Regions from separate parts of the Paenibacillus sp. FSL H7-0735 genome, predicted to be linked through region 4. Evidence: riboswitches for the same ligand, from Rfam matches in the RefSeq annotation. Region 4 holds a riboswitch; each other region holds the start of a gene.
The links. A riboswitch is a leader RNA that binds a small molecule or an ion and turns the genes downstream of it on or off. The one in region 4 is predicted to bind cobalamin.
Positions count from the first base shown of each region.

Region 1: another riboswitch for cobalamin. It lies ahead of NSS82_RS04795 (DUF4430 domain-containing protein); the one in region 4 lies ahead of NSS82_RS02655 (anaerobic ribonucleoside triphosphate reductase).
Region 2: another riboswitch for cobalamin. It lies ahead of metE (5-methyltetrahydropteroyltriglutamate--homocysteine S-methyltransferase); the one in region 4 lies ahead of NSS82_RS02655 (anaerobic ribonucleoside triphosphate reductase).
Region 3: another riboswitch for cobalamin. It lies ahead of NSS82_RS04130 (S-layer homology domain-containing protein); the one in region 4 lies ahead of NSS82_RS02655 (anaerobic ribonucleoside triphosphate reductase).

Region 1 is NZ_JBBOZH010000001.1:1,099,796-1,107,837, forward strand. Features, by position in the region: gene NSS82_RS04790 (GAP1-N2 domain-containing protein) at 1-2,268, shown strand, start outside; cobalamin riboswitch at 2,396-2,598, shown strand; gene NSS82_RS04795 (DUF4430 domain-containing protein) at 2,769-5,333, shown strand; gene NSS82_RS04800 (methyl-accepting chemotaxis protein) at 5,534-7,240, shown strand.
Region 2 is NZ_JBBOZH010000001.1:5,218,548-5,226,589, forward strand. Features, by position in the region: gene NSS82_RS23785 (Gfo/Idh/MocA family protein) at 1-103, opposite strand, end outside; gene NSS82_RS23790 (TVP38/TMEM64 family protein) at 267-884, shown strand; gene msrA (peptide-methionine (S)-S-oxide reductase MsrA) at 987-1,973, shown strand; gene NSS82_RS23800 (DUF4349 domain-containing protein) at 2,065-3,180, opposite strand; gene NSS82_RS23805 (DUF1540 domain-containing protein) at 3,609-3,761, shown strand; gene metE (5-methyltetrahydropteroyltriglutamate--homocysteine S-methyltransferase) at 3,908-6,211, opposite strand; cobalamin riboswitch at 6,367-6,572, opposite strand; gene NSS82_RS23815 (undecaprenyl-diphosphate phosphatase) at 6,672-7,532, opposite strand; gene NSS82_RS23820 (DedA family protein) at 7,583-8,042, opposite strand, start outside.
Region 3 is NZ_JBBOZH010000001.1:927,995-936,036, reverse strand. Features, by position in the region: gene NSS82_RS04130 (S-layer homology domain-containing protein) at 1-1,565, opposite strand, end outside; cobalamin riboswitch at 1,730-1,930, opposite strand; gene NSS82_RS04125 (cellulase family glycosylhydrolase) at 2,273-3,994, shown strand; gene NSS82_RS04120 (hypothetical protein) at 4,065-4,358, opposite strand; gene NSS82_RS04115 (hypothetical protein) at 4,378-4,959, opposite strand; gene arcC (carbamate kinase) at 5,152-6,102, opposite strand; gene NSS82_RS04105 (tetratricopeptide repeat protein) at 6,139-7,404, opposite strand; gene NSS82_RS04100 (hypothetical protein) at 7,438-8,042, opposite strand, start outside.
Region 4 is NZ_JBBOZH010000001.1:591,623-599,664, forward strand. Features, by position in the region: gene NSS82_RS02645 (ribonucleoside-diphosphate reductase subunit alpha) at 286-2,619, opposite strand; gene nrdG (anaerobic ribonucleoside-triphosphate reductase activating protein) at 2,675-3,190, opposite strand; gene NSS82_RS02655 (anaerobic ribonucleoside triphosphate reductase) at 3,187-5,172, opposite strand; cobalamin riboswitch at 5,415-5,649, opposite strand; gene NSS82_RS02660 (MTH1187 family thiamine-binding protein) at 6,028-6,336, shown strand; tRNA gene NSS82_RS02665 (tRNA-Thr) at 6,431-6,502, shown strand; gene NSS82_RS02670 (undecaprenyl-diphosphate phosphatase) at 7,225-8,028, shown strand.

The DNA.
Region 1 (8,042 bases), 510 kb from region 4:
GAAAAAGGTTCGCTGCGTCCCGGTGATCGCAGTATTGAGAAGGATTATACCTTCGATTTGGCTTCCGGACGGATGGGAAATGTCGATTTTGGTGAGTCCCGCCAGCCTTATGCTGATTTGGTGTGGAAGCTGTTACTGCTGAATCCAGGAGATATTAACGACTTTGTAAGCTTCGCCGATCAGATTCTGCGTGGAGAGAGTCCTGAGCATAAGCTATCCCTTGCTTTCTATAATGAGCTGGCTATATTTTATGAGATTGAGCAAGGGAACGAGCATTTATATACGGAGAATAAGAGTGCGGTGCTAAGTGGTTTGCTCTCTTACCTTAAACCAGACGGTGCAATTCATTCTAGAATCCGCTTGAACGATATTTTCTTAGAACGGTTCGACCGGGAATTTGATCTGATTCGGCAAAGGAATGTGCCAGATCCGGCGATTATGGAATGCTTTAAGGAGTATTTTGTACTTAAGGATCACAATTACAGGGTCAGAATCGTGGATTATTTCATCAATGGGATGCTTCATAGTGTGGAAGCGGACCGCAAGGATATCTTGAGTGCCGCTTACGGGATCATTGAGAGTAATGATGAGTTAAGTGGAGCCTACTTCCAGCGCGTGATGTCTGAAACATATTTCCGTAAGCAGCTACTTGAGCCTTATATGGAATCAAGACTAGCTGCGGCGTCCAGATCTGCGGATATACTGAGCTTTGTACTCCATTGGGGGCGGTTCCTGCCAGTGGCGTTAGAGCAGTCCTTTGCTCAAAATGCTGTGAAGGATTATTTGCTTGAAAAGCTCCAGCTGGAACATGATCCGGTGGCTTCTGTAGCGGAAATTCATGAAATTGTAGATAAGGCAGAAAAAGATCGCCGCAAAGGAACAGGAGTTGCTCCTAAGGCACTCTCCCTAATGCAGGATCTTGCTGCTTCAGCAGATAGATTCTTACTGAACCGCTTATCGCTTTCCGATATGACGCAGGAGGAGCTTCTGGAGGTAGTTTTTTTACGGTATGGTAATGTTGTCGATTGGCAGCCGCCACTGGATAGGATTAGCAAGCAGAAAGAGAATGCGCTGCGCGCCGCTTACCGCTGGTTTGGTGAAGAGAAGCCGAATGAGGAGATTTTTGCAGGATTGTCTCCGCAGGAACTAGACGATGTGCAGCTACTGGGTCGTCGTTTGCTAAAAGAGGCGCGTGTTCTGGAACCCTTTGAACGGCTTCCGCTAGCCTTCTACTATACAACTCAGCGTGAAGGTGGTCCGCTGGATTACGATGCGCTTCTGGAGCTGCTAAAGCGTAAAGCCGGTTCCGACAAAGAAATCATCTATCGGTTTTTTGCTTGGTCGCAAGGCAATCCTTTATTTACGGTTTCGAATAAAAAGCTGCAACCGGGTTACCGCAAAGCGATTCTGAAGTATTTCCTGAGCAGTGATCGTGAAGCGTTCAAGAATCGGGAATTCCGAAAGAACTATGTCGCGGCAGCTCGGCCTGCTCTGCAAAATGTGTACAATGAAGCCCGCTCCCAACTGGCTTCCCCGCTGGCGCGCTGGATCAGCCGCAGCCGATTTCGACTCTTAATCTCCGGCTCCATTACGGGTATTCTGGTGATTATTGCAATTATCGTATTCAGTATGCTACGCCCGGATGATACGAAGACTGCTCTGCCGGGGACAAGCCCTGAGCCGACCCCTGTTCAGAGTGCAGGTAATGAGCTGCCTCCGGCTTCAGTATACTTGAAGGATCAGAGCGACGAAGGAGATAAGGGGAGCAGCATATTGGTGTTCACCTTCGCAAGTGCAGATGACTGTGTGCAGTTTCAACCGACTGAGATTAGTTTAATGTCTTCGTCTACAGAGATAGATAAAAGCTTTAAGGTCGCTGCTACGAATGGCACTTGTCCAGTGCCGTCAACGGATGGGACGGATGAGGGAAACGCCGCTGACGATTCAGATGCCGCTGGCACTACTGGAGGAACAGCAGAAGGTGCAGATGCTCCTAACGCAGTAGCTGATGCTTCTCCGTCTCCTACGCCTTCCTCTGATACTGAGGACAGCACTGGGTTGCCTTCCGCAACAGCTGTGACTGAAGGTGAACAACCATCCTATCAGGTTGAGGTTACATTGGAGCCTGGAGCGACAATTCTAGAGAAAAGTATGATCAAGGCCGGAAGATTTACATTGATCGTAGATCCCGACCCTAATATTCCACCAGCTTCTGATTCAAGTGCTGAACCCTCCTCAACTGCAAGTCCGGAAGGAACAGCCGAATAACAAGCTTTCTGAACAGCAATACCTACCGGCAGGTGGTGTATTGCTGTTCATTTTTTTGCTGCCCATACTAAGCTTTTCTATAGACATGCTATGTATTAATAGATATGATTATGGATGTCAAAATAAGATACTACATACTGGAAAAGGTGCAGACTCTATCAATCTAGTCGTCTGCTTAAAAGGGAAGTCCGGTGCAAGAGTCCGGCGCGGTCCCGCCACTGTATGTGCGGAGTTTTTCTTCTATAAGCCACTGCCCCGAAGGTAGGGTGGGAAGGTGAAGAACAGCGATGAAGCATCAGCCAGGAGACCTGCCTTTTTCGTGAGCGTTTCTATTCTTCGTGGGGTAAGAATGTGGAACATATACAGATGGACTGTTGGCAGGAAGCAAGCGCCTCAGCCTCGATTTGTAATCTTCCCTGACCGCCCTCCAAAGGGGCGGTCTTTATGTTATGCGTCTTATTCCCAGCAGTACCCATTCTTATACAGAAAGAGGTTAAACAATGAAGAAAATCATGTCTTCCAAGTTTGTAGCACTTGGGCTGGCCTTATTCATGGTCATTTCAATTCTAGGAACATCTCTTGCTCCGGCAGGACAAATATTTGCAGAAGCGAGCGCTGGCTCCGGTCTGGAAGCAACTGCTGCGGAGCGGATTAATGTTGCGGATGCGACTTATGCGGCTGCAGAATATCTCTTGAAAGGTGGCGTGCAATCGGATTGGCAAGCTATTGGATTAGCGCAAGCAGGATATAAGCTGCCAGCCAGTTACCATTCAGAGCTTGAGAAAAAAGTAAAGGATGCAGCTGGCAATTTCGCCAATGTAACCGATTATGCTCGAATCGTGCTCGCAGTGAGAGCGATTGGTGCAGATCCTACTAGCTTTGCTGGTAACGGAACGACTCCTGGCTATAATCTGATTGAGAAAATTTATAATAACAGCAAGCTCAGTGAACAGACGCTAAATAATCCGGTATATGCTTTACTTGCGCTGGATTCTGGTAAATATAATATCCCAAGTGACGCGAAATGGACGGCGGATAAGCTCCTTACGGAGATTCTCTCCAAACAGAATCCGGATGGGGGCTTTGCATTAACTTCAGGCGCAAGTGAGCCTGATATGACAGCGATAACCTTGACGGCTCTGGCGGCACATAAAAATAATCCCGAAGCCTACTTAGCAGGGCTACAAGCCGTAGCTTGGTTATCTGCAGCTCAAGATAGCCATGGGGGTTACGGTGACAGTGCTGAAAGTAGCGCACAAGCAATCCTTGGACTCACATCCTTCGGAGTTGATCCTAGTGGATTAGAATACACCAAAAACAAAGTGGATCTAATGGAGAACCTGCTTAGCTATCGTCTAGCTGATGGTAGCTTCACCCATAGCCGTGGTGGAAGCAGTAATGTTCTGGCGACAGAGCAAGGACTTCAGGCGCTGGTTGCGTATAATTTGCTGTATAAAGGAAGCAACAGTAAGCTATACGATTTTTCCAAATCCTCCGTTCAGAGCTCACTCATCTACGCTCCTGTAACGATTGAGGGACCACGGGCCACGTTGGCACAAGGGTACGCCTATGCTGGCAACGCACTTGGAGCGTTAGAGAAGCTGGCGCTTCAAACGAACTTGCCGATCACGAATCCTTCGGGCAGTTATGTGACTGGCATCGGAAGTATTGCTGCTGGAAGCTTTGGTGGTTATGACGGATGGATGTATGTTGTATCACGTGACGGAAAATGGATTAATCCCGATGTAGGCATGAGTGATTTTGTACTTAAAGATTCAGATCAGGTACTGGTTTATTATGCCGGAGATGACACTAAACTTGTGGATTCCGTTACCCTTTCCAAACAAAATCTTAAAGAGGGCGATTCTTTTACTGTCACTGTAACTAGTAAGACGTGGAAATGGGACGCTGCTACGAATACTTCCTCTCCTGTAACGGCAAAAGCTGCGGGTGTTCAGGTCCAAATTGGAGCTCACACGGTAACGACGAATGCTAAAGGTGAGGCCGTATTCTCAGGAAATGTGCCCGCAGGTGACTATACACTGTCTGTAACTGGCTACCGCGAAGGTAAAGCGCCAACGGTTGCTAAATATACAAAAGCTATAAAGGTAACTTCTAAGAATGTAACAGCTTCTCTTACCGTTGAAGGCCCGGAAGGATTGATTAGTGAAGGGACTTTAAAAGCCTCCAATGCTCTTGAAGCGTTGCAGCAACTAGGGTCTACCGATGATTTTAAAGTAGATATCACCAAATCGTCTTATGGCAACTTTGTATCAGGTATCCATGGAGTTTCGCAAGGTACTTACGACGGATGGTGGAGCTTCGTAGTATCACGCGGCGGGGAGTGGATATATCCAAGTGTGGGTATGGATGCGTTCGAACTACAGGAATCCGATCGTGTGCTTGTCTATTATGCAGGAGAAAATACACAGGTTATAGATTCTGTGGCGCTTTCCCCAACGCAGCCAAAAGCTAATGAAGCTTTTACCGTAAAGGTTTCCCAGAAAAAGTGGGTGTGGAATCAGGACAGCTTCACTTCTGATCCGGTTACCTCACCAGCTGCAGGTGTGCAGGTTTCGATTGGTGATAAGAAGGTAATCACGAATGAACAAGGTGTAGCTGTTGTTGAGGGGGGTCTCCCGGCAAATAGCTATACAATGACTGTTACCGGTTATGTTAAAGACAGCGTACCGAGCGTAGCGCGTTATACTCAGTCTCTGACTGTTGGATCGTCTGTTATTGCTCCAGCTAAAGCTACCGCTACCCTTTCAGTAATTGGAGATAGCCGGAAGGGAACCATCCTAGCCAGTACAACAGTAGCTCTAAAAGAGGGCGAAACGGCTTATAGCTTACTAGTCAGTCAATTAGGCACTAAGGTAGTATCATCCGGCAACGCTGGAAGCATCTACGTGAAGTCTATTGACGGGTTGGCTGAATTTGACGGAGGCCCAAGCAGCGGATGGAAGTATAAAACGAACCGGGATGCTGATCCAAGCATAAGTGCAGACAGCTATATTTTGCAGAACGGTGATACTTTATATTGGTACTATACCTCTGGAGAATAAGGAAGAGGATTGATTAGGCGGGTACATGGATTCGGAGTAACTAACGGATCGGGTGCCCGCCCTTTTTATATTTGGAGGAAAGTCGTTTTATGACAATATATACTTTTATTCGACACAATATTCAAAAAATCATCAAACTCTTAGCCCTTCCGACCGATAAAAATAGATAGATCATAAGATAATGCGAAGGCGGAGTGTAGATGAAAAATTTGAAAGTGAAATACAAAATAGGGCTGCTTTTGGTATTCGCTGTAATCATGGTGAATGTTGTAGGGGGCATAGGCATCATCACGATGACCCGAATGGCCGAAAAGACAAATGAGACATATAATGAAAATTTATTGCCTGTTTCTTACGTGGGGCAGATGCGTACGAATAATCGGGCTATTGAATCCTATCTTTTGGAGCGTTTGATTAGCGTTGATGCCAGCAAAAACAAAGAACTTTCTGAGAGTATCCAAGTGAAGGTTCAGGATAATAATGAACTTATGAACAAGGTGAAAGCGATTCAGTATAATGATCCTGCTATTGTAAGTAAAATCAAAGAGTATGAGTCCTTTTTGCCAGATTATCGTGCACAGCGGGATAACATTATAAAGATTGCTGATAGTAATCATAATCAAGAGGCCTATAAAGTATTTTCAGGCGAATTTAACGAATCCCGTGAAAAAATGATCAACCTACTTAAAGGAATTAGTGATTCGTTGCTTAAAGATGCTGATGAACACAATTCAGATTCCATGGCAACCGCTAAAAGCATGCGGGTAAACAATACCATAATGATTACGTTCGCCTGGGTGATTTGTTTCGTAATTAGTATTGCAATTATTCGACTGATAACAAAACCCCTTAAAGAACTGCAAGGACTAATGAAGCGGGCAGAAGATGGAGATTTGACCGTGGTAGCAACGTACACCGCCAAGGATGAGATCGGCCAAATTAACAGTTCATTTAACAATATGCTGCAGGGCTTGCGGAAGATGATGCAAGGGATTGCAGAGAGTGCAGAACTGCTGTCAGCTTCATCGGAAGAGATGAGCGCTAGTGCTGAGCAGACCTCATTGGCTTCACAAATGATCGCTGTATCTTCTGGAGAGATTGCCGCGGGTTTTGATGAACAGACAGAGAGCATTAACAATACAACACGTTCCATAAAAGCAATGACCAATGATATTGCAGCCGTAGAGGGCAGCAGCTATGAAATGTCGGATCTAATGGGCGTAGTTTCCGGTTCATCGGATCGTGGAGTAGAGGCTGTAGACCAAATCATTGTGCAGATGAAGGAAATTGACCTCAGTGTAACTCAGAGTCAGGAGATTGTTTCTAATCTGGGGACATTGTCACAAGAGATTAATACAATTATTACAACGATTAACGGTATTGCTACACAGACGAATCTGCTTGCGCTCAACGCTTCTATAGAAGCAGCACGGGCCGGTGAGCATGGACGGGGATTTGCTGTAGTTGCTGGAGAAATTCGTAATCTGGCGGAAGCAACTAGAAATAGTTCTTTGCGGGTTACAGATATTATTACACATATCCAAAAGCAAACCGAAAGCGCAGTAGAATCCATGGCTTTGGGTACTGAGCTAGTCACCAATGGCGTAGTTCAAAGTCATCTGGTATCTCAAGCGTTTCATGAGATTCAGACTTCCATTAAAGAAGCTACCTTACAGACAGCCGAAATTAGAGAAGCGGTTGCTCATGTAGCCATGGAATCACAAGGTGTGGCAGCAGCTATGGAACAGGTCAACGTTATATCTAGTAAAGGCGCAGAAGGTGTTCAGGACACAAGTGCAGCGAGTCAGGAGCAACTATCCGCAATGGAGGAAATGTCGGCTTCAGCTCAGTATTTAGCGGTGCTGGCAGAAGATCTGCAAAAAACATTGTCCAGCTTCAAACTATAGGCTTCTTAATATTGTCAAAACCAGCAGAGCAGCGGTTCTCCAGTAACGGAGATCGCTGCTCTGCTGTTTGTGGTTTTAGCGCATTGGGAGCAAGTGCGAGCCAGCTGATCTCAGTTGGTCAAGGTGGGATAGATGTAAGTTGGTTTCAGTAGGTTGCGGGCAAACATATGCTATGTGACCTCCAGCGACACTATTGGCAGGCAAGACAGAGGGATGGAAACAATAAAAACTTCGGCGATGATCGGTATACTCGTACCCCGTACCCCGTAGCCTGTACCCTGTAGCCTGTACCCTGTACCCTGTACCCCGTACCCCGTACCCCGTACCCCGTACCCCGTACCCCGTACCCCGTACCTCTAGTTTCACCGGCTGATCTCTAGTTTTTTAAACACACTATCTACTTGATATTCCCTAGTCTAAGGTCATTTGTGTCCGATGTGTGGGCTTATACTCATCCGCACAGGCTATCGGACACAGCCGTCGCTATTTGCACATTTATCGCCATTGGGGCGAAGTTTCGGACTCCAGTGCAGCTATTGGTGTGGAAAACGCTGAAAACTGGTTTATTTCGCATCAATAGCGGCTATGAGGTCCGATAGCGTCCGAAATATAGCTAAATCCAGCAATTAAGGTCATCTGGGTCCGATAACGTGGGCTTATACTCACCCCCACAGGCTATAGGACACAGTAGCCGCTAATTGCCCATTTAGTGGCATTGGGGTGAGTTCCGGACTACTCAGTTGCCGCTATTTGCCCATTTATCGCCTTTGTAGCGAAGTTTCGGACACCAGCGCAGCTATTG
Region 2 (8,042 bases), 4.6 Mb from region 4:
CTACCTCAACTTGTCCATGCTGAGAGAGCAGTGGCAAATATACTTTGCGGGCGATATTGCCAATCCCGATGATGGCGACTCTTTTGCGTACAGAAACGATCACTGATCTAACTCCCCTCTTTATAATTCAAGAATTTATCTCTCTCTTTGTTCTCTATAAATGCTATTATACCTGCTTGGCGTTCGCCGACAATGATCTTCACTTCAATATTTACTTTTTATCCCGTATGATGAGATGAATGAGTGGAAGAAAGGGTATATTAGCTATGAGAAAATGGTTCTCGATTATTCTTTATGTTTCGGGCACAATCCTTGCGTTTATCTACAGATATGACATCCTTAGCTGGATGAAAGAGGATCATAATCTTTTCGGCTCTATAGGGATCGCAACTTTACTGGCTCTCTTTCCAGTTGTACCGTACAAAGCGGTCATCGGATTTTTTGGTTATGCATACGGAAGTTTGGCTGGTGCTTTAATTTGCTGGGTAGCTACAACCCTTGCTGCCGCATTCCTTTTCGGCGTAGTGAAGTTCTTATTTCAAGATCAAGCGAGAGCTTATCTGACTTCTATTCCCCTACTTGAAAAATTCACAAAAGGCATAGAACGGCGGCCCTTTGCTTCTATTGTCTTAGCACGTCTCTTGCCGATTATCCCGCAGACAGCAGTTAACATCTATGCCGGAGCAGCCGGGCTGCCCTTCTGGAGTTATCTAGCTGCCTCAGCTATTGGAAAAATCCCAGGCATCGCCTTGTATGCCTTCCTTGGGGATCAACTGTTCCAGAACCCTGGAAATGCGATTATAGCCATCGTTGTTTATGCCATTGTGCTTATTATAGCCGGACTAAGCTTTCGTTACAGTTCACAGGAAGTAAAAAAACACTAGGTAACAGAGAGCTTATTTGGCGGAAGCTGGCAGGCTGTGGTTATTTGCTTTATAATTAGATTGTGATCTATTTAATTGCATTACATGAATGGAGGGATATTAATGAGTGAACATCAGACTAACCATATAAATTCCAAGGCGGAAAAAGCAACCTTTGCAGGTGGATGCTTCTGGTGCATGGTCTCGCCGTTCGAGGAATTGCCAGGCATTATTAGTGTCGTCTCCGGCTATACTGGCGGGCATACAGTGAATCCTACCTATGAAGAGGTATGCTCCGAAACCACAGGACATGTTGAAGCGGTACAAATTACGTTCAACCCAGAAATTTTCCCTTATAGCAAGCTGCTTGAGTTATTCTGGCAGCAAATTGACCCAACCGATGCGGGTGGACAATTCCATGATCGCGGCACCTCTTACGGAACGGCTATCTTCACCCATTCTGAAGAGCAAAAGCAACAAGCAGAGGCTTCCAAGGCAGCTTTGCAAGAAAGCGGACGATTCGCTAGCCCGATTATTACCCCGATCCTCCCGGCAGCAACCTTCTATCCTGCCGAAGAATATCATCAGGGCTACCATCGTAAGAACCCGGGCCACTACAAACGTTACCGTAAGGGTTCCGGCCGAGAGGATTTTATCGAAACCCACTGGACACATAAAGAAGATAAACTAAGCTTGAAAGAACGTCTGACGCCACTTCAATATGAAGTCACTCAGAATAGCGCTACAGAGTCACCTTTCCGAAATGATTTTTGGGATCACCACGGAGAAGGCATTTATGTAGATATCGTATCTGGTGAAGCATTATTCAGTTCGCAGGATAAATACGATTCCGGTTGTGGCTGGCCCAGCTTTACACGTCCGATTCGCGATTACGCCGTGAAGGAAAAGACGGACCTCAGCCATTTGATGGTTCGCACAGAAGTGCGCAGCAAAGTAGCAGATTCCCATCTAGGTCATGTCTTCGACGATGGTCCAGGGGAAAACGGCCTGCGCTACTGCATTAATTCAGCGGCACTGCGATTTATACCGAAAGAGGATCTGGAGAAAGAGGGCTATGGCGAGTATCGTGTACTCTTCCAGCCTGCCTAATCTTCGATAACGTGCGAAACTGTACTGTCTTATAGAAAAGCCTCCAATTCACGGGATACCATGAATTGGAGGCTTTTTAATTCATAGGAGCTTATTCTTTATTCTCGTCCTCGTTCGCTTTCTTATCCTTTATTGAGGTTGTCACCTTTGGCTCTGCTGGTGCAGGGAGTACCTCCTTGTTCAGCTCCCGATTTTCCTGCCGTATCCGCTGGGTCTGCTGCTCCCGTCGTACGCGGATATTTTTGCGGGCAAACCAAACGATGGCTAAAATAATGCCCGCACCGATTAGAATCGGCAATGCGCCTGCAAGAATTACAAAAATCCACTGAAACATAACAGATAGTGCGTTCAGGCTTCCTTTTAAAGCATCTGATGCGCGTTCCAGCAATGGACCTTGCTCTGCCTTTTCCTTCACAGCTAAGCTCTCATCCGTCTGGTACACTCTAAGCTCTACCGTTGAAAAGGATACGTTCTGATCTATATATCGCATTCTGCCTTTGATCTGCTCAATCGTTTCTTGAATCGAACCAAGCTCGTTTGCAAAGGCGACCAGATCACTTGATTTCGTTGCTTTTTTCATAAACTCAGTATATTGAGCTTCCATTAACTGCTTTGCCTTCAGACGCGACTCTAGATCAACATACTCCTCCGAGACATCCTGACCTTGAATGCTGCGCTGTAGCGATTCGTGTTTTACTTTTTCCAAATTATTCAGAAAAGGAGAGAATCCGGAGGCTGGCACCTTAAGGATAAACGTCCCCCCTTGCTCATATTGCGACATGTTCTCGTTAAACTCTATAATATATCCTTTAGCCATCGTTACCATGTTTCGAATTTCAGTCTGAGCTTTACCGTAGTCTTCTACTTCCATAGTCAGATTGGCATGATAGATAAGCTTCTTGTTCAATCCTTCCACGACATCACTGCCCGTGAATCCCGCGTTTGCTTGATCCGTGTTCTCTGATGTCAAACCTTTTTCAACTGGGGCTTCGTTGCCTCCCGCTGCTGTCTCAGCCTCTGCTGAGGTATTCTTATCCGCTAATGTAGCTTTTGAAGATTGCTCAGTTGTTGCTGCAGCAGAATTACTCGTATTTCCGCCGTCACTAGCTAATTTGTCAGCTGCCGAATTGTTATCACCCGAGCCACAACCTGCCAATACCACCGCAAGAATTAATAAACATAAGTAATGCAGACCCCATTTGCGCATTCTCATTCCTCCAAAAATGTAGTGGTAATCCCTAGCATTGTAACGTTACGGAATGTCATGTTCTATACAGATCTCTTCCGTCTCTCATTTCTTTGACGCCCCAAAACTTGGAAGGTTGCACTGGAATATGGAATTTCGGTAAATTTCTTTTGGTTTTTCATGTTGAAATACACAAAAAGCCGCATTTCTGCGGCTCTTATTGGACATATTTTTTATGTGGGAGGGGTCCTGAAAGTTAAAGAACTCATTTGCTTACAAACTCATTATTTGGTACAATTACCACGTCTAACCTAGTAAAAAAATCCAAATACCCTCTATTCATAATGAATGAGGGCGTGACACGGCTTTGCTGAGACAAGCTCCACCTTGCTGAACAGAGCCGTTCTTTGAATGATACTGTCAATTACTAAAAGGGGAGGTGAACCCTCATGGCAAAAGACGTAGTTTGTGAAGTTAACTCCTGCACCCACTGGGCAGAAGAGAACAAATGCAGCGCTGAATCGATCTTCGTAGCTTTCCACAGCTCTCAAGAACCAAAACGCGCAGAAGAAACAGATTGCAAAACTTTCGAAAGTAAATAAGTAAATGCCTAAAGGGACCCTCCACGGTTCCTTCTTTTTCTTTTTCATTCTAACAAGATTGAGAATTATTATCAAGTAGCTGATTACAAAAAAATAATTGAACTAAAAAGCCAGGGTAAATTACCCTGGCTCTAATTTATTTAAGTCTATTTAGAAGCAATAACCCCTGTCTTTTCCCTCGCAATAGCAGCAGCTCTTACCATGTTACGTAGTGCATCCTCTGTCTCCTGCCAGCCACGCGTTTTCAGACCGCAATCCGGATTAATCCAGAACTGTTCAGGGTCAAGCACCCGCAGCGCACGATCGATATTCGCAGTCATTTCTTCGACAGCTGGAACCCGCGGGCTATGGATGTCGTACACTCCAAGACCGATTCCTTTATCATAGGCCTGCTCCTCAAAGCTGATAATCAGCTCACCATGGCTACGTGAAGTCTCAATGGAGATTACATCAGCATCCATAGCCGATATTGAATCGATCATGTCATTAAATTCGCTATAGCACATATGCGTATGAATTTGTGTCGTAGCCTTCACATGGTTCGTGGCAACACGGAACGACTTCACTGCCCAGTTCAGGTAATGCTCACGGTCTTCTGCCTTTAGCGGAAGTCCTTCACGAATAGCCGGCTCATCCACTTGAATCATTTCGATGCCTGCATCTTCCAACGCTTTTACTTCATGGCGAAGGGCAAGAGCAATTTGATTGGCTACCTCTTCCCGGCTGAGATCATCACGTACAAATGACCAATTGAGGATAGTAACAGGGCCCGTCAACATTCCTTTAACCGGAAGCTTCGTCAACGATTGTGCATAGACGCTTTCTTTAACAGTCATAGGCTGTATAAATGCAATATCCGCGTAGATCACCGGCGGCTTAACGCAACGGGAACCGTAGGATTGAACCCAGCCATTACTAGTAAACAAGTATCCATCCAGCTTTTCTCCGAAAAACTCCACCATATCTGTACGCTCGAACTCGCCGTGGACCAGAACATCCAGACCTAGCTTTTCTTGGAAGGTAATTGCATCCGCGATCTGCTCACGAACAAATCCATCATAACGCTCCTGATTCCAGACCCCTTTACGCCATTTCAATCTCGCCTGGCGCACTTCGACTGTCTGCGGAAAGCTACCAATTGTAGTGGTTGGCAGAAGTGGAAGCTGCCATTTCTCTTGCTGCACCTTTAAGCGCTCAGCAAAAGGCAGACTGCGTTGGTCTGGTAGAGCTGCAAGTGCAAGCACTTGCTCCGCCACATCCTTACGGCCACGCTCAGGTAGTGCGCGGAACGCTGCAATTGCTTCACGACTAGCGGCCAGCGCTGCTTGAGAAGCTTCTCCTTTATCTGCGACGGCTGCTCCGAGCAGACTAAGCTCTTTAAGCTTCTCATCGGCAAAGGCTAACGCATTCTTAACTGTCGCCTTCAGCTTCACTTCACCTTGAACGGTGACTGGGACATGCAGCAGACTGCAAGAAGGCTGAAGAATAAGACGATCAAGCGGTACATGAACGCTGAGCTTTTCTACCAGTTGCAGCTTAGCGTCTAAATCGGAACGCCAAATGTTCCGTCCATCAATAATTCCGGCACCCAGCCATTTGTCCTTCGGCCAGCCAAGACGTTCGATGGAAGCCAGATTCGTTCCACCATCGTGCACAAAGTCAAGACCCAAGCCTTGAACAGGCAGCTCTAGCAGTGCCTCCAGCGGCTCAGCAGCTTCAAAATACGTCTGTAAAATAATATTCAAGCCCGGCACGGAGCCGGCAATGTCTGTGTATATCGAGTTAAGCAGTGTTAATTCTTCTTTACTTATGCCTGTAACAATCGCTGGCTCATCGATTTGTACCCAGCTTACCCCTTCTTGCTTCAGTTCCTGTAGCAGTTGAACATAGACTGGAACAAAACGTGCAGCAATCTTGGCGATATCTGCCGCTGCGTAACCTTTGGACAGCTTAAGGAAGGTATACAGACCTAAAAGTACCGGTTTACCTTCAATCCCTGCCTGCGATTTAGCAAAACGATAAGCCGCTAGAGGTTTGTTTTCAGTCAGGCGTGGTGTTTGTGTGCCGATCTCTGGAACGATATAGTGATAGTTCGTATTGAACCATTTGGTCATCTCGCAGGCAGTAGCCTCAGCATTACCACGGGCCATTGCAAAATAAAGATCAAGCCCGATGTCGCCGCCATCATACGCATACCGTGGAGGTACGATTCCAAACATAACAGCCGCATCCAACACATGATCATAAAATGTAAAATCATTTACCGGAATAAGCTCAATTCCTGCTTCTTGCTGGGTCTTCAAATGCTGCAGCTGGATTGCTGCCATTTCGGAGCGGAATTGCTCCTCATTTATTTTCCCCTGCCAGAATGCCTCCAGTGCCTTTTTCCATTCGCGGTTCTTTCCGATTCTCGGATATCCAAGATTGCTTACTTTTACCTTATTCGTCATTTCGATACACTCCCTCTTCAATCTCTTATTTCAAACTCCAAAACTACTTGCTTTCCTATAAAAAAGAGCGCCCTTCCCTAAAAAAGTCAAAGGGAAAGACGCCCATGATATACCCATGGTTAACGTCTAACACCTCCCTATCTTCCGTAGGTGAAGCAGTGCTGTTGAAACAGGCAGGTCTCCTGGCTAGCGGCGTCAACATCTTGAGCAGTCTTCCCAGCAGTAGTAAATTGCCAGTGACCTCTGTTGCTCGAGATTCTTCCGTTACAGTGGCGGGACCGCATCGGCTTCGAACCGAATTTCCCTATTAAGCCTACCGAATTACTATTTTCCGGTCAGCACCTGTCTCCGATATCATTCATCATTTGAGTGTCTTAATCTGATGTCATCATACGTGAAAGCCCCAGCAATCTGCAATAGATTACTGGGGCTTCTGTTATATCGATTCCTTATAACGGACTTAGAAAAATACGAAATATACTACAGCAGCAAGAATTATACGGTATATAGCAAACGGTAAGAGCTTGATACGATTGATCAGTTTTAAGAAGAAACGCATCGATAACAGCGCAAATAGGAAGGCACTAATAAAGCCTGCAATAAAAAACGGCAGCGCGTCCATGGTGAAATATTGCCAGTTCTTCATCAGTGACAACAGACTGGCACCTGCCATGATGGGTACTGCCATAATAAACGTAAAATCAGCAGCGGCACGATGGCTCATCCCGAGGATTACGCCACCAGAAATCGTCGAGCCCGAGCGTGAAAATCCAGGCCATAACGAAAAACACTGTACAAGACCTACACCAAGTGCCTGTTTGTATGTAATCTGATCTACACTCTCAGTTCTGATCTTCTTCGGCCCAAACAGATCCGCAATAATCATTAATATAGCCCCGATCACTAGACCAATTAACACCGTTGAGGTAGAGAATAAATGCTCATCAATATAATCATTAAACAGAACACCTAACACACCTGCAGGCACTAACCCTACCAGAACCTGTGTCAGCTTGAGGTGCCCGCCCTGCTCTAACTGCGGTAGCTTCTCTGTTACAGGGTCCAACTGCTTACGGCTGAAACGCCTTAAGCCCAACAGATCAATGAATCGATTTCTAAAAATCACAACAACCGCTAATATAGAACCCAGTTGAATAACTATTTTGAAGGTATTTGCCGTATATTGTCCAAATAACTCCTGTGATTTCAGCCACATATCATCAACAATAATCATATGACCCGTGGAGGATACTGGAGCAAATTCGGTTAAACCTTCAACAAGCCCCAAAATAATGGCTTTAATAATCGTTAATAGCTCCATGTGTTTCCCTCCTTTTTAATAGTCATTTCTATTATCAGTCCTCCACCCGCTTAGCCCTCAATGTTCATTCTCCGGCTGCGTTTGCGGAAGTACAGAAACCCAAGAATAACTAATCCGCCAGCAATTAGTACATAGACCACATTGGAGTAGACATCCATGTACATGGCAATGTCCTCCCAGGATTCGCCCAAAGCCGCGCCAATAAGCACAAGCAGCAAATTCCATCCCAATGTGCCAATCGTTGTGAAGATCATAAATACTCCAAATTTCATACCTGACATTCCCGCCGGAATCGAAATCAGACTGCGGACCAGCGGAACCATCCGACAAAACAATACAGTCCAATAGCCATATTTATCAAACCAGGCGTCAGCCTTGTGGATATCTTTTTTAGTGACGCGAATTAGGCCCCCCCAGCGTTCAACCAGTTTCTCTAACCGGCTCACATCCAATAATCGGCCAATATAATAGAGAATTACTGCACCCAGTAGTGATCCTGCCGTGGCAGTA
Region 3 (8,042 bases), 340 kb from region 4:
AGAGCTTGCATCGCCATCGCAGTCATATCGACATCTGCTTTGGTTACGCCTAATGCCCAGCCACCAGCTTCTGCTGTACCTTTTTTAACCTCTTTATCTAAAATATACTGAACTAGTTTTTCTCTTGTGGTCTGTTCTGTAATTCCTTCAACTACAGGGATCTCATAGTTATGGCTATCTAGCGCAATCAGAGCAAAAATCGGACCATTATTGCCTTGCTTTTGGATATATTGATAATCAGCGAGTGCTTTTCTCAGATCATATCCCGCAACATTTGTGATATCTTTTCCGATAGAGGTAAGCCCTAGAATCGCTCTGGAATTCTCTGTGCTTTTATTGGCGTCGAGTTTTCCATCCTCTTTAATGATCGATGCTATTTTCGTCGCTACATTGTTGTAATAAAGATCGTAATAACCGTTAGGTACTGTATAGTTCGCCCGTGCCAGAGAAAGGATCGACCATTCTCCACTACCTGTACCAAACGACGGATTCTTTACAGTGTTTAGAATATAGGCAAGGCTTTTATCTAACTGTTGTTTGACGGCAACTGTAGTTTCCAGTTTGTAAGTAACTTGATAAGTTACATTTGTTTTGTTTCCAGCTCCGTCAAGAGCCGTTACAGTAATTGCATTACTGCCTGAATTCAGAGAAGCTTTGTACTCCCCATTCGCAGGTGATAAAGTAACACCATTCAGCTTCACTTCTGGAATGATGTCACTATATACATTGTCTGTGACAGCTACTTTGAAGCTTATTTCTTTATTGGATACTTCCTGTTTATCTTGTATGCCACTTACTGTAATAACAGGGGGTTCTATGTCTAATGCATGGTTAAGCCCTACAAGTGCATGATCTACACTTATTTGAGAGCTTGCCATATTTTCGAGCACGGAATAGGCTTGATAAACTGCCGATTGTACTACTGGTCTGTCCAAAATAGTTTCTTTATTAGGGTCACTGTTAATCTCGGCGATTTCCGCAGTTAAAGCATCCTTATTGGCAAGTTGAACTGGGATTTCTCCCCAGCCACCAAGATCAGAACCATAGCCATAAGTGGTGAACTGAGTTCGAATGATATCACCGTCTTGAGGCTTATAATCGGTCATCCCAAACGGAGGAAACACATTATTTACTGCATACATCCAACCCGACATGGAAGTATAGTCAAACTGACTTAACCACTCTGGGTCTGCTTTAGTGCCGACTGTATTCCCATCAGCTGAAATCATATCTAAAATATATTGTGGAATATTGACTTCGCTTCTGCCACTATCTTTAACTTCTGATAAATAAAAACCACTATCTATATTTCCTAAATATCTATAATTCCCATCTCCTAGCGCACGTGTTATTAAAGATGCGCCATTATCGCCTTCATAAATCGGAACTTTAATAGGTTCCTTAATATACCCTTGGCCTACGGTGAATTTCTCTACGGCTACAGTTACGTACCCTTTAAGAGTAGAGCTTGCTCCATTTGCTTGAGCCGGGATAACACTTGTAGAGAATGTCGTGATAAATACAGCTACAATGAGTAACCACGCTAAAAACTTATTTTTCTTCATTTTTCCATAACCCTTCCCTTCATACCTATGATAAAAAAACAGAATAAACTTTCTTATAACCACAAAAAAACCACTCAACATAAACGTCAAGAGGTTAAGATAGTGAACCACAATACTAGCTGGCAAACACTATTCAAGCACCTCTCTATCGATCGTAGAGTTTGATGGTGTAACAGAAAAAGGCAGATATTCTGGCTCAAGTATCATCACCCTTACTGCCTTCCCAGTTTCCCAGTGGCATTTTGCAAGGACTCCTCTTTCACAGCGGCGGGACCGCGCGGGATTCACACCCGCTTTCCATTTAACCAATCTATGATTGTACTTCCGCAACATTCATAGTTGGCACCTATTTCTAATTTTAAATTTTCATGCTTCATCATATCTAATATATATGCTTTTGTCATGTTATATTTCTTTTTTGTATAACGGGCAGCTAGAGATAATCCTATTGAATAACCAATTTCTACGAGTAGGGATATTTAAATAATTTCTTTATCCAACTGTGGGGAAAATTAATTTAAATCACTAATTCTTATATGAATTTGCCACAAATTAGTAAGGTACTCGCTGAGTGAATTCTATGTTAGGGTATATTCAGAAAGCGTTTACAAAAATAACAGTGGAGGTGTTCGTGTTCATCTAACCACCAAGTACAGCGTCAAAGCCAGGTCCAAGCATCCTAAATTTATCTCACAAAGGAGAATTCAATGACTACGCGAATCCAGAAATCCTTCTTATCATTGACACTTGTCACCGCTCTTCTGCTCTCTCTGTTCTCATCCATGGCTGCAGCTGCAACTAAGGATGAGCAACAAGCTAAGGCAGCGCCAAAGAGTAAGATCCAATCCTATGTAGACGAAATGCAGCCCGGATGGAACCTCGGTAATACTTTAGATGCTACAGGTGAGGACGAAACCTCCTGGGGCAATCCTCGTGTGACCCAAGAACTTATTAAAAAGATCGCCGCTCAAGGCTATAAAAGTATTCGGATTCCTGTGACCTGGGATACTCACATGGGTGCGGCACCAGACTATACCCTAGAAAAAGCCTACCTCGACCGTGTGGAAGAAGTTGTCGGCTGGGCACTGGACGCCAAGCTTTATGTCATGATTAATGTCCATCATGATTCCTGGCTATGGGTAAGCCATATGGAAGAAAAACACGATGAAACGCTGGCGCGTTATAATGCAGCCTGGACTCAAATTGCCGATCGCTTTAAGGACAAATCAGATAAGCTGATGTTCGAGAGCATAAATGAGCCTCGGTTCACCGATGGTGGAAGCACAGACGAAGCAAAAATGGAGCAAATGCTTACTGAACTCAATAACTCCTTCTATCAGATCGTGCGGAAATCCGGTGGGAAAAACAACCTCCGCCCACTTGTATTGCCTTCATTAGAGTCTTCACCTACACAAACAAGAATGGATCATCTCTATAAGACGATTACGGCTCTAAACGATCCGAATATTATTGCGACCGTTCACTTCTATGGCTTCTGGCCTTTTAGTGTGAACATTGCCGGCTACACCACATTTGAAAAAGATACAAAAAACGATATCACTCAAACTTTTGATAACGTTTACAATACATTTGTAGCTAAAGGCATCCCTGTCATCGTCGGCGAATTTGGTTTATTAGGTTTCGATAAAGACACAGGTGTGATTGAACAGGGCGAGAAGCTTAAATTCTTCGAGTATCTGACTTATTATTTGAAAGAAAAGAAAATGACTTCCATGCTCTGGGATAACGGGCAGCATTTCAACCGTAAAACTTATAAGTGGTCTGATCCTGAACTCCACAATGTATTAATGTCTGGTCTGAAGGAGCGTTCCTCCAGCACCGAAAGCGATTTGGTCTACCTAAAAAAAGGTGCACAAATCAAAGATACCAAGGTTAAGCTAAACCTGAACGGCAATAAGCTAACCACCATTAGTGCCAACGGAAAATATCTGACCAAAGGTAAAGATTACACATTAAATGGTGAGGAGCTCATCCTCAAAGCCAGCCAACTCAAAAAGCTCACAGCTTCCCAAAAATACGGTGAAAATGCCGTGCTGACTCTGAAATTCAACAAGGGTGTTGCGTGGAGACTTAAGGTGATTGTGTATGACACAGCTAAATTAAGCGATGCAAAAGGCACGACTGAATCCTTTGCCATTCCGACCACCTTTAATGGTAACCAGCTTGCCACAATGGAAGCTGTATATACCGCTGGTGGCAATGCAGGTCCGCAGGACTGGACTCCATTTAAGGAATTCGGCAATACCTTCTCACCTTCTTATAACACTAAAGAAATCAAGCTGCTTCCCGCGTTCTTTAAAGATGTTAAAGACGGCGAGGTTATCCTAAAATTCCACTTCTGGAATGGGGATATCATCACCTACAAGATCACGAAGAGCGGAGCAAACGTTGTAGGAAAGTCCTCTTAAGCATCCGTCCTGTTAACAACACAAATAGGGGTGTCCCTACGCGGGAACACCCCTATTTGTATTGTACCCATCACATATTAACCTCGTCATACGAAATTATCATCAACCGATAAATTAAATAAACGCCAAGATAGGCTCCGGTAATAAGAAACATTGGATTTAAAAATATCGCATGGATCGAGGTCATAAATACAGCATGATCCCTTAATATTTCGTAAATCGCCAAAGCGGAAATATTTCCAAAGATAATCGCACTTAAGACCGAAGCAACATTGAATACCATACGCCACTTTATCGATTTACCTTGTAACATCAGCATGACAATGGGAACAATAATACTACCAAGTACGATTAGAAATTTCATCCAGTCACCTCGGTAAATTTTAATCGTCCAGTTCCACGCTTTCGATTTGTCCGTCTGCATTTACCGTCCACTCGATTTCAACGCCATTATTTAATCCGAGCTTGTCTTCATCTTCAATGACTATATGATCAGGAATCGTTAAGGTTTGCTCTTTACCGCCCTCCACTTGAACGGTAATCTGTTTATCCTTAACCGCAGTGATCCTTCCGTCATATTCAATCTGCTGCAAAACAATCTTTTGATTCTGATCTGTAATGGTAACCCGCTTGCCACCGTCGCTTAACAGTTCAACCTTTTTATGATAGCTATCTTTTAACGAAACATCCTTGATAACTCTCTGAATGCTCACTCCCTCTGGAAGTTCCCCAGTATTTGAACCGGGTGACGCAGATGTCATGGGTTGTTCTGTTGCGTTATTCGTAGGCGCAGGTGTAGTAGCTTCTGCAGAAGGTGCTGTGGTTTCTACTTGAGCCGTTGGAGTAGCCACTTGAGTCTCATCCGCTGCTTTAGTGCATCCACTTAACAATACCGTACATGCACAAATACAACAAAGAATTGTAGCCCTGGTAAAACGTTGTGTTGTTCCTTTATTCGATCTCATCTTTTACCCCCGCATTTTAATGTATTTTTTTCTCTATAGTGGACATAGTTTTACCTCTTATCTTCCTTTTATTCACCAGAATATGGCCATCTGAAAGCAACAGTTAGATAACAATTCATGAATATGTCAAAAAACCGCCCTGATTTAGATCAGTGGCGGTCTCCATGAAATGATGAGATAAATTAGATCTTATTAATTTACAATATGTGTGCCAGCCTGTTGGCTCATCGCAGCTTTCATATTTTCCGGATTAGTAATGATAACTCTACGTCCCTCTTTTTTCAAAAAGCTAAGACTTGCTTCAATTTTAGGCTGCATACTGCCAGCAGGAAAATGACCCTGCTCCGCATATACCAACATTTCTGCCGCTGTAACTTCTTCAAGAGCCTTCTGCTCAGGCGTACCGAAATTCACACATACCTGAGGAACTCCTGTTGTAATGATCAGCGATTCTGCGTCGATCTGTTCGGCCAGCAGACTTGTAGCAAAGTCTTTGTCAATGACCGCATCGATACCTTCGTAGGTATTATTTTCGGTTTTGATCACAGGAATCCCGCCTCCGCCAACAGCGATCACCACATAACCCGTCTCAATGAGTGATTTAATGACGTCCTTTTCAACGATATCAATCGGCTTAGGCGATGGAACAACACGGCGGTAACCACGACCTGAATCCTCAATGATGACCCAATCTGGCTTGGCACGCTTCATCTCCTCTGCTTGCTCAAGCGTGAAGAAGGATCCCACTGGTTTTGAGGGAGACTGAAAATTCGGATCATTTTTGCTAACCTCGACCTGAGTAATGACTGTGGCAACCTTTTTGTCTAATCTGCGATGAATGAATTCATTTGTTAAGGCCTGCTGAATTAAATAGCCTATGCCCCCTTGCGTGCCCGCCACGCAATTGACCAGCGGAGTAACATCCATTCCAGTGACTTCCGAAGCCACCTCGCTTCGTCTCAGCTCGAATCCAACCTGTGGACCGTTGCCGTGAGTAACCACCACATCGTTGCCTGCTTGCACCAGATCAGCGATATTGACAGCAATTTCACGTACTGCCTCAGATTGATCCTCTATAGAATCGCGGCCATTGTCTTTCACCAATGAATTACCGCCAATGGCTACAACTATAAATTTACTCATTCCATTCCTCCTGACGGATCAGTTGATCCTCATTGATTAGCGTTTAAGGGCCAGCTGAAATTGTTCCTTCGCGGAGTGAAAATCCGGATTGGCAGGATTATAGCTGATAGCAATATCTATTTCTTGAATGGCCATTTCATGATCACCAAGTAAACCAAGTGACTGTGCCTTATGATGATGATATAAAGGATTGCTCGGATCGTTAGCAATTGCGTTCTCAATCGCCTCAACTGCCTCTTGATGCCGGCCAAGTGATCTCAAGCTGTTCGCCTTATGGAACGAGAAATCATACCGTTCAGGCTGCTGTTCCAGAAGCTGATCCATAACTTTGACCGCTTCCTCATGCCTGCCCAACTCTCTTAAATAATTGGATTTATGATAGCGGAAGAAGCTTTCGCCAGGATCGCGTTCTATCGCTTTGTCATACTCTGCTAATGCTTGCTCGGATCGCTTCATCATTCGGTAGGCATTTGCGGTATAGAAATAGAAATCAAGGTCATCCGGATCAATAGTAAGTGCCTGTTGATAGGCTGCCAGAGCTTCGTCATATCTCCCGAGTTCCCCTAAGAAGTATCCTTTATAGTAATAGAAATCTGAATTATTACTGTCCACTTGCATTGCATGTTCCATAACCAAACTTGCTTTCCGGAAATCCTCTGCCCGAGCTAGCTCTTGAGCGCTTTGAATACTTGGATGAATCGTTAGCTTTTCTTTATTGAGAATACGGATGACCCTCTCCTGACCCAGCTCTTCTGCATGCTGCAACGATGATTTTCCGTCACGATCCGGCAAATGAACATCCGCTCCAGCATCCACCAACAACTGAATAATATCGGAGTATAAACGGCCACCATTCCCGAGAATTACTGCCTCCAGCAAGGCAGACCATCCCAGATTGTTCATATGGTTAACTGCAACACCTGCTTCCAAGCATTTCTGAACAGTTCTTAGATACCCCTTCTCGCTGGAGGGAAGCAGTGTAGTTCCCCCAAAACGATTTACACTGGTTGTATCCGCACCTGCGGCAAGAGTTAAAGACAGAATCTCATGAAATCCATTGGCACCGGCACACAGGTAGGGTGATAACATAGTGATATCTCTTGCATTCACATCACTGCCTGCTTCAATCAGCTTTTGAGCGAGAGGAATATGATTTTTTTGCGTTGCCGCCATCAGCGCAGTACGACCACTGGCATCCTTATGATGAACATCGGCACCACGAGCCAAAAGCTGTTCTACGGCAGCTAAATCCCCGCGATCCGCTGCTTGAATTAAATCTTCTGACAGAGTTTGATTAGTCATGGCTTAGCTCTCCTATTTCTTTTTATCAATTATTTATTCGGATTGCAGCTTGTTCGCTGGGTCACGAAGGTCTGAAAAATGCTTATAAACAAATAATCCTGCCACCATCAAGTAGGCGTATACGAACGGCATAAGTGAAGCTTGAGCAAATCCAACAGTCGGCGCGTGAATGATTCCAAATAAAGATAGACCAGACGCGATTACAGCAAAGACAGCAGCCCGCAGTGGTTTATTCAGGATAGAGAAAATAGTGATGGAGCCCCAAATCAAGCTGCTAAGCGGTGCACCATTTCCTAAATGCATCAGGCCGTTGTAATAAACCCCTTTGCTTAATAAGAGATCAATCCCCACCTTGGAAGCCGAAGTTTCAGCCGCATTAAAAATGTTGTTCGCAAGCGTTAAAGCCCAGTTGGCGATCCATGGGAACAAGGTGATAAAGATAACGGGCACTTCATTTTTAGGTGTCTCTCGAACCACCTGATTCGCCGTAACGACCCCGACATAGACCAGAATCGGAACAATCGCCACAACAGGTATGATAGACAACAGCAGTGCTCCTATGCCAAAGAGACAAATAATTAACATGGAGAAACCAGAAGCTATGGTATAACCAAGTCCAGCCCCAATAGATTTCCAGC
Region 4 (8,042 bases):
TTATTTTCCCTCCATTTTTTGCGCGGGTAATCTTTCTTTGGTGTCTTGTTCATAGAAAGACGGTGATGGAGTAACGGAGAGGAAGTTTGGAGCTGTAGGAGCGTCAGCGTTCGCCCGAAAGCTTTCCGTAGGAAAGCTCGCATCGAAAGCATATGCTGTCATCGGATGTCATCCGCTAATAGCGGTAAAGATCAAGACATCTGATGACAACAGCGGCCGGAAGCCCAAACATTCCTCGCAGTTACGAAATTCATCATCGTTTTTCTATTCAGGGCACTAAGATAATTAGCTAGCGCAAGATTCACACTCTTCTATAGTCAAAGCACGGCTACGCACATAATAAGTTGATTTCAAGCCGCCCTTCCAGGCATTCAGATGCAGTTCCAGGAACTCGGTAGCCTTGATGTCAGGACGAACATACAGGTTAAAGCTTTGGCCTTGATCGACGTGACGCTGGCGAGCAGAAGCCATGCGGATCGACCAGTTTTGGTCAATTGTAAATGCTGTCTTATAGTACCAGATCGTTTTGTCGGACAGATCCGGTGCTGGGTTAGCGATCTTATAAGTTGTTTTCTCTTCATAGGATAGCAGTTCATACAGCGGATCAATGCTGGCGGTGGAGCCGGCAATAATCGATGTAGATCCATTTGGCGCAATGGCGAACATCCAAGCGTTACGCACGCCGTCCTTAGCTACTTCTTCTTGCAGCTCGCGCCATTGCTCAGTCGTTACATATTTACCTTCTTGCTCACCGCTAACATACCCGCGGGAAGTGAAGTATGCGCCAGTCTCCCAATCGGAGCCAGCAAATTTCGGATAACGGCCTTTTTCACGGGCGAGCTCCATGCTCGAACGAACCAACAGGTAGTTGATATGTTCATATAAATGATTGTTATATTCTACGGCTTCATCGGATTCCCAACGAATGCCCTTGAGTGCCAATAGATGATGCAGGCCGAATGTGCCAAGACCTACTGCGCGGTACTGGCTGTTCGTGTATTGTGCCTGCAGAACTTCAATATTATTAATGTCGATTACGTTATCAAGCATACGGACTTGGATCGGAACAAGTCTTTCTAATACGCCAGCTGGAATCGCCCGTGCCAAGTGAATTGAATTCAGGTTGCAGACTACGAAGTCGCCAGGGATTTTGGAAATAACGATCCGGGTCTGGCCATCTTTAGTTACTAATTCTTCTTGTTCAATTACTGTTGCAGACTGATTCTGCATAATTTCTGTGCACAGGTTGGAGGAGAAAACCATACCTTGATGACGGTTTGGGTTGGTCCGGTTCACGGTATCACGGTAGAACATGTACGGTGTACCCGTCTCTAGCTGTGATTTCATAATCCGTTTCATGATGTCGATCGCAGGAACAGTGATCCGGGATAATTCCAGGTTCGCTGTAGCTTCAGCATATTTTTCACGGAAAGTACCTTTGCCAAGCTCTTCATCGTAGAAATCTTCCAATCCTAGTGGACGGCCATTTTTATCAGTCCAGCCCATGACCTTTTTCACTTCATGAGGGCAGAAGAGGTTCCAGTGGCTGCGCGATTCTACAGCTTCCATGAACAGGTCAGGCAGGGAGACCCCGTGGAACACGTCATGTGCACGCATACGCTCGTCACCGTTGTTCAGCTTAAGATCAAGGAAAGCGAGAATATCTTTATGGAATACATCAAGATAAACAGCTACAGCACCCTTACGTGTGCCCAGCTGGTCTACGCTGACTGCTGTATTGTTCAACTGGCGAATCCAAGGGATTACGCCGGAGCTTGTGTTCTTGTGGCCACGGATATCCGAACCACGTGCCCGTACTTTTCCAAGGTAAACGCCGATGCCGCCACCCATTTTGCTTAGACGTGCTACGTCTGTATTGGAGTCAAAGATACCCTCTAGGGAATCGTCTACAGTATCAATAAAGCAGCTGGATAGCTGTCCAGCGACCTTTTTGCCGGCATTAGACATTGTAGGTGTAGCAGCAGTCATGTAGATGTTGCTCATAGCCCAATAAGCTTCTTTTACAAGCTCAAGACGTTTCTCAGCTGGCTCACGGTGCATCAGGTACATGGCAATAATCATATAACGTTCTTGTGGAAGCTCCATCACACGGCCGTCAAAATCATGCGCCAAATAACGGTCGGATAGCGTAAGCAGACCGATATAGTCAAACAAAAGGTCGCGTGTATAATCGATACACCCACCTAGTTCGATAATTTGTTCTTTGGTGTAATGACTTAGAAGTTCTTCGCGATAGATTCCTTTTTTCACGAGATCCGTAATTAGTGGATACAATTCACCGTAAGGCTCTTCTGGATAAGCTTTGTAGCGGCGATGAACAGCAGCTTTTTTATAAAGGGTTGTCAGAAGGGCGCGGGCAGCTGCGAACTTCCAGGTAGGCTCTTCTTTTGTTACAAGCTCTAGAGCGCTCATGGTGAAGGCGTTGCTGATTTCTTCTCCGCTTACCGAGTCACGACGCAGTTTGGAATTCACTCCACGCAGCAAAGTTTCTTTATTTAGTTGATCGAGACCTTCCAGAATACGGTCAGCGTAGACGGAAAGACGGTTCTCATCAAAAGCCAGTTGGCGATTATCCGGTTTTACTACGAATTGCGGCATGGTTAGTTCATCCCTTCTTATTTCAAATTAATTTTCAATATCAAAAATTGATATATTATAGCGCAGCAGGCTGCCACAGAAAGACCTCCGAGCCGTTCATGCTGGCCGGAATGTCGATAATGCGTTGGTTGGAGCTTCCCCGGTAGAGAAGCGTAGTATCTTTCAGTTCTTCTACAAATCTTCCATCTATTAACACCTGACACTGCTTAAGTAGATCCCATTCCGGCGTACCGGGAAGGGCTGTAAGTTCTTCGTACGTATAACCACTGTAAATCCAGATTGAGAAGCCTGGCAGTACAGCGCGAAGCTCATGAATGAACCCCAGCAACTCTTCTGCTGAGAAAAAAGGATCGCCGCCTGCCAGTGTCAGACCATCCAGCAAAGGGTTAGCGGCGATTTCTGCAATAATTTCATGTTGTCGTTCTAAGGTGAAGACTTCTCCATATTTAAAGTTCCATGTCTCGGGATTAAAACATCCCGGGCAACGATGGCGGCAGCCGCTGAGAAAGAGGACGGCCCGCATGCCCTCTCCCTCGTTAATCGACTCCGGATAGTAACCGCAAATATTCATAGATGCTTAACGCGATCCCGTACTTCAGCTTGTTTGGCGGCATTAAAGCGGGTCTGATAGTCGCCGGTTAAATAACCTGTAACTCTGCGCAAACGGCGGATGTGCACGTCATTCTCATGTGCGTTGCAGGAAGGACAGTTTGTCCCAATTACGCCTTCGTATCCACAGCTGGAGCAGCGGTCAATCGGATGGTTAATGCTGAAATAGCTGACCTGTTGTTCGAGCGCATATTTAATGATTTTGATAAAAGCCGATGGGTTGTTGCGGGCATTGCCGTTTAATTCGACATAAGAAATAGCCCCGGCATTGCAATATTCATGGAAAGGAGCTTCCAAGCTGATCTTCTGAGCAGCACCCAGATCGAAGTATACAGGGATGTGAAAAGAGTTCGTATAATATTCACGGTCGGTTACGCCCGGAATGGAACCCAGTACCTTGCGGTCAACTTTTGTGAATTTACCGGACAAACCTTCTGCTGGAGTTGCGAACAGAGTGATGTTGAGATCCAGTTCCTCACTTTTCCGATCGCAATAGTCCCGCATATGACGCACAATAGCCAGCGCCTTGGCATGAACTTCCATATCCTCGCCATGGTGTTTGCCGTACATAGCTTTCATACATTCCGCCATACCGATGAAGCCAAGAGACAGACTGCCATGCTTTAGCAGATCGCCTACAGTGTCATCAGGTGCAAGATGCTCGCCGCCTTCCCAGACGCCTTCTCGCATCATGAAATCGGAAGCTTTAGCTTTTTGTGCGGTTTGAATGTGGAACCGATGAAGAAGTCCTTCCAGCGCAATATCCATATAATGATTTAGATCTTCATAGAAGCCAGCTTCGTCTGCGATGGTACGTCTGCCTGTTACTGTGCCGTGTGCCAGACCTAGCCGAACCAGATTCAGTGTATTAAAGGAAAGGTTGCCCTTTCCAGAGCAATGATTACGACCAAAACGGTCACCGAGCACTCGGGTTCGGCAGCCCATTGTAGCGAACTCCGTATCAGGATCACTTGGATCATAATACTGCAAGTTGAGCGGAGCGTCCAGATTAGCGAAGTTTGGATATAGTCTGCGCGCAGAACATTCAGCCGCTTTTAGGAACAGTTCATAGTTAGGATCGCCTTGTTGTTGATTGATTCCTTGCTTGCATTTGAAGATTTGAATCGGGAACACTGGTGTTTCTCCGCTGCCAAGTCCGTTCATAGTTGCTGTTAGCAGAGAACTGATCACAAGCTGACCTTCTGGTGAAGTACAAGTACCGTAGTTGATGCTGGTAAACGGTATTTGTCCACCGGATCGGCTGGACATGGTATTCAGATTATGTACCATACTTTCAGCCGCTTGCAGGGTTTCGATTTCGGTTTCCTTTAGTGCAAAACGGAACGCTCTTGGATATAACTCCGCCAGATCGGTCCGGCTCATCGTAATCTCGCCCAAAGATTCATCAGCTTGTCCTTCTTCAAAATAATCCAGACCCTTGCGGAACAGCTTGGCGAAGGATTTGGTTACATAAGGTGCCAGATCATAGTCGAGTTTATTGGCGGATACACCACCATATTGAGCATTTTGCTGGGATTGGAAAATAATCGCTACCAGAGACATAGCAGTCATTATTGAGTTCGGAGGACGAACGCTGCCGTTGCCGGTATTGAAACCTTCACGGAGAAGTTTATCAAACGGGATAAAAATACAGTTCGTCGTTCCAATCGCGTATTGATCCAGATCATGCACATAGACGACATTGTCATCAATAGCCTGCACTAGCTGCGGCGGCATCGTAAAATTGCGGGCGTACCATTTTGAATATTCACTGCCGAACTTGCTCATTTTACCGGAGAAACTCTCTCCATTCAAATTGGCATTCTCGCGCAATAGGTCCATATCCCGACTGTCGATAATATCCCGGCCTAAATCAATGAGCTCTTCTAAAAGAACTTCCCGTGCATTTTCTACTCCATTAAATTGTCTCTCCAACAACGTCATTGTACAGCTCTCCTCTCAGTATAAAAGAAAAACATCTATCATCAAATCCATATATCCATAGGAAGTTGGACTGCCATAAGCAGTCGTATATTTGTTCTGATTACATAAAAAAAGCATCCCCTACCCGAGGATGGCAGAAAATGCCCGATGCGTTATGTAAATATCCACACGGATATTTGCAGAGGTCTCTACGTAGATGACCGCATGCGGACACCATCCCTGTTCCTCGCAGGCATCAATAGTTGGTGTCGTCGAAACAGGTAGGTCTCCTGGCTTCCGTGGGATCTCTCGGCGCCTTCCCAAGGGTGTTCCTAACCCTCAGTGGCATCTGCCGGGAGATGTGGATTCTCAAGCTTCCCAGAAGCTTAAGAAGGCCATCCGGTTACAGTGGCGGGACCGCAGCGGATTCTCACCGCGCTTCCCTATTAAGCTCTAAATCCGGTTAAGGATCAAAGCGCCTGTCTCCACTATATTTTGTTGTCGTTAGATAAAAATAACCCAAGATGTTGTGTTTGTAAACAGTTTTTTAGAAAACCCGCGCGGGGAGCGGGTTCTTTAAAAGTACTCCACAAATGATCCACAGGCTGTCCATAAGTAATCCACAATTGATCCACAGGGAGATGCGAAATGATTCATAAATTGTCCGAAAAGATGCCACAAAGAGTCCATAAATATAGTGCAGATGACCCTAGAATTTGCGCATGAGAAAATACTCTTAGCCCAAAGTCATATTTTGGAGTAATCAGAAGAAATAGAAGAGATAAGGGAGGATAATCTTGCTTAGTTTGTGACAGAGCGGTGGAATTGTTACAATGGAAGAAGATAGGTACTATAAAATTTCGAGGAGGTATTCTCATGCCTATTGCTGAAGTTACAGTTATTCCAATTGGAACAGGCAGTACCAGTCTTAGCAGCTATGTTGCGGATATGCAGCGGGTGCTGAAGACAGTAGAAGGGATTACATATGAACTTACGTCCATGGGGACGATCATCGAAGGGCCTCTGCAACGCATTTTTGCCGCGGTAGAAGCTTTGCATGAGTCTCCTTTTGCCGCAGGTGCAGAACGTGTCTCTACCTCACTTAAAATAGACGACCGCCGCGATAAACCCTCCACTAGCCGTGGAAAGTTAGAGTCTGTGGAGCGTAAGCTACAGGTGGATTAGCAGTTTAGGAGGGCGGAAAACAGGGAGAAATAGGCTTGCGTTTCTGGCTGAAAGTTGTATAATATTTTTTGTTTGACAGAAAAATCAGCTTTAAGCTGGTGTAGCTCAGGGGTAGAGCAACGCACTCGTAATGCGTAGGCCGGGGGTTCAATTCCCTTCACCAGCATCCCAAAAAACCATATGTGGCGCGGATTTCCGAGGGTTCGGGACCGCGTCATTTTTCATTAAATCCCCTGGCTTCTAACATTCTTCTAAAAGATAAGACATGGCGAAATCGCTAATGAAAACGGTATGACTAGTGGTCACTGTCGAGCAGATGGAAGGCGTGTCGCAAGCTGACAGCAATCAGAATGAAGGATGGTGGAGGAGGAGCAGCATAAGCTGCTTTTTTCTTGCGGGGGCAGATTGGTTAGATGGTAATTACTATAAAAATAAAAAAGACACCACAAGGTGTCTTAGTACAGATACTTTTCGCTCGAATTTCACGAGCTCGTCAGTGAACTGAGTTCAAAAGCAAGACTGGCTACGGCTAACAGATGAAGAGATAAAGTAATATTAATGTTAAAATGTGCGGTAATATTAATTTTCATAGATAACCACGCTCCTAAAGTATAAATACACATAAAGAAAACTTTATAAAGCGCTTGGCCTGCCATCATCAGTGCCAGGTAGCCATCCTGTACAGACGCCTTAGCGTTTCGACAGTAACATTATACTTAATATTTTGTGTTTTGCAAACCAAAGCCCCCTTAAGACTGAAATAATGAGCAATGTGACAATTATGTCATTCTGAATTGAATATTGTTAGGTTAATCGATGGGGAAGTTTACGTGTCTCCCTTATACTGGAAATTAAATGATTTTATTTCCGAAAGGGGACAATCCACTGATGACTGACGTAATTAAAGCAATAATACTTGGCATAATAGAGGGCTTAACTGAATTTTTACCAGTATCATCTACTGGACACCTTATTTTAGCAGGCGATTTGCTTAGCTTTGAGGGAGATGCTGCAATAACTTTTAAAATTGTTATTCAGTTGGGTGCAGTGATGGCAGTTCTAATTCTTTATTGGAAAAGGTATTTGGAAATTGGGGTTAATATGATTAGAATGGATTTTTCCAAAAGCAAAGGATTAAATGTCATTCATATGATTTTGGCTATGTTACCAGCATTAATCCTATATCTTCTCTTCAAGGACACAATAAAAAGCCAATTATTTGGTCCAACCCCTGTTTTGATCGGTCTAGTTGTTGGTGGGGTGTTGATGATCATTGCAGCGCGGAATAGGCGGACTGAAACCGCTGATACTATCGATGGGATTAATTATAAACAGGCTTTCGGAATTGGTCTGTTCCAATGCTTGGCGTTATGGCCGGGATTTTCGAGATCAGGTTCGACAATTTCAGGTGGCCTGTTGCTTGGCACTAGCCAAAAAGCCGCCGCAGATTTTACATTCCTTATTTCCGTGCCAGTTATGTTTGGTGCAAGCTTGTTGGATTTGTACGATAGTCGTGATTTGCTGAGTTCTGACGATTTACTTCTAATGTTAATTGGCTTTGCGACATCCTTTCTTGTGGCAATGATTGCAGTAGTGACGTTCATCAAACTGATTAAGCGACTTCGATTGGAGTGGTTTGCTCTATACCGGTTTGTTTTAGCAGCTCTCTTCTATTTAATTGTCATACAGTAATTGGATTAGTCAAT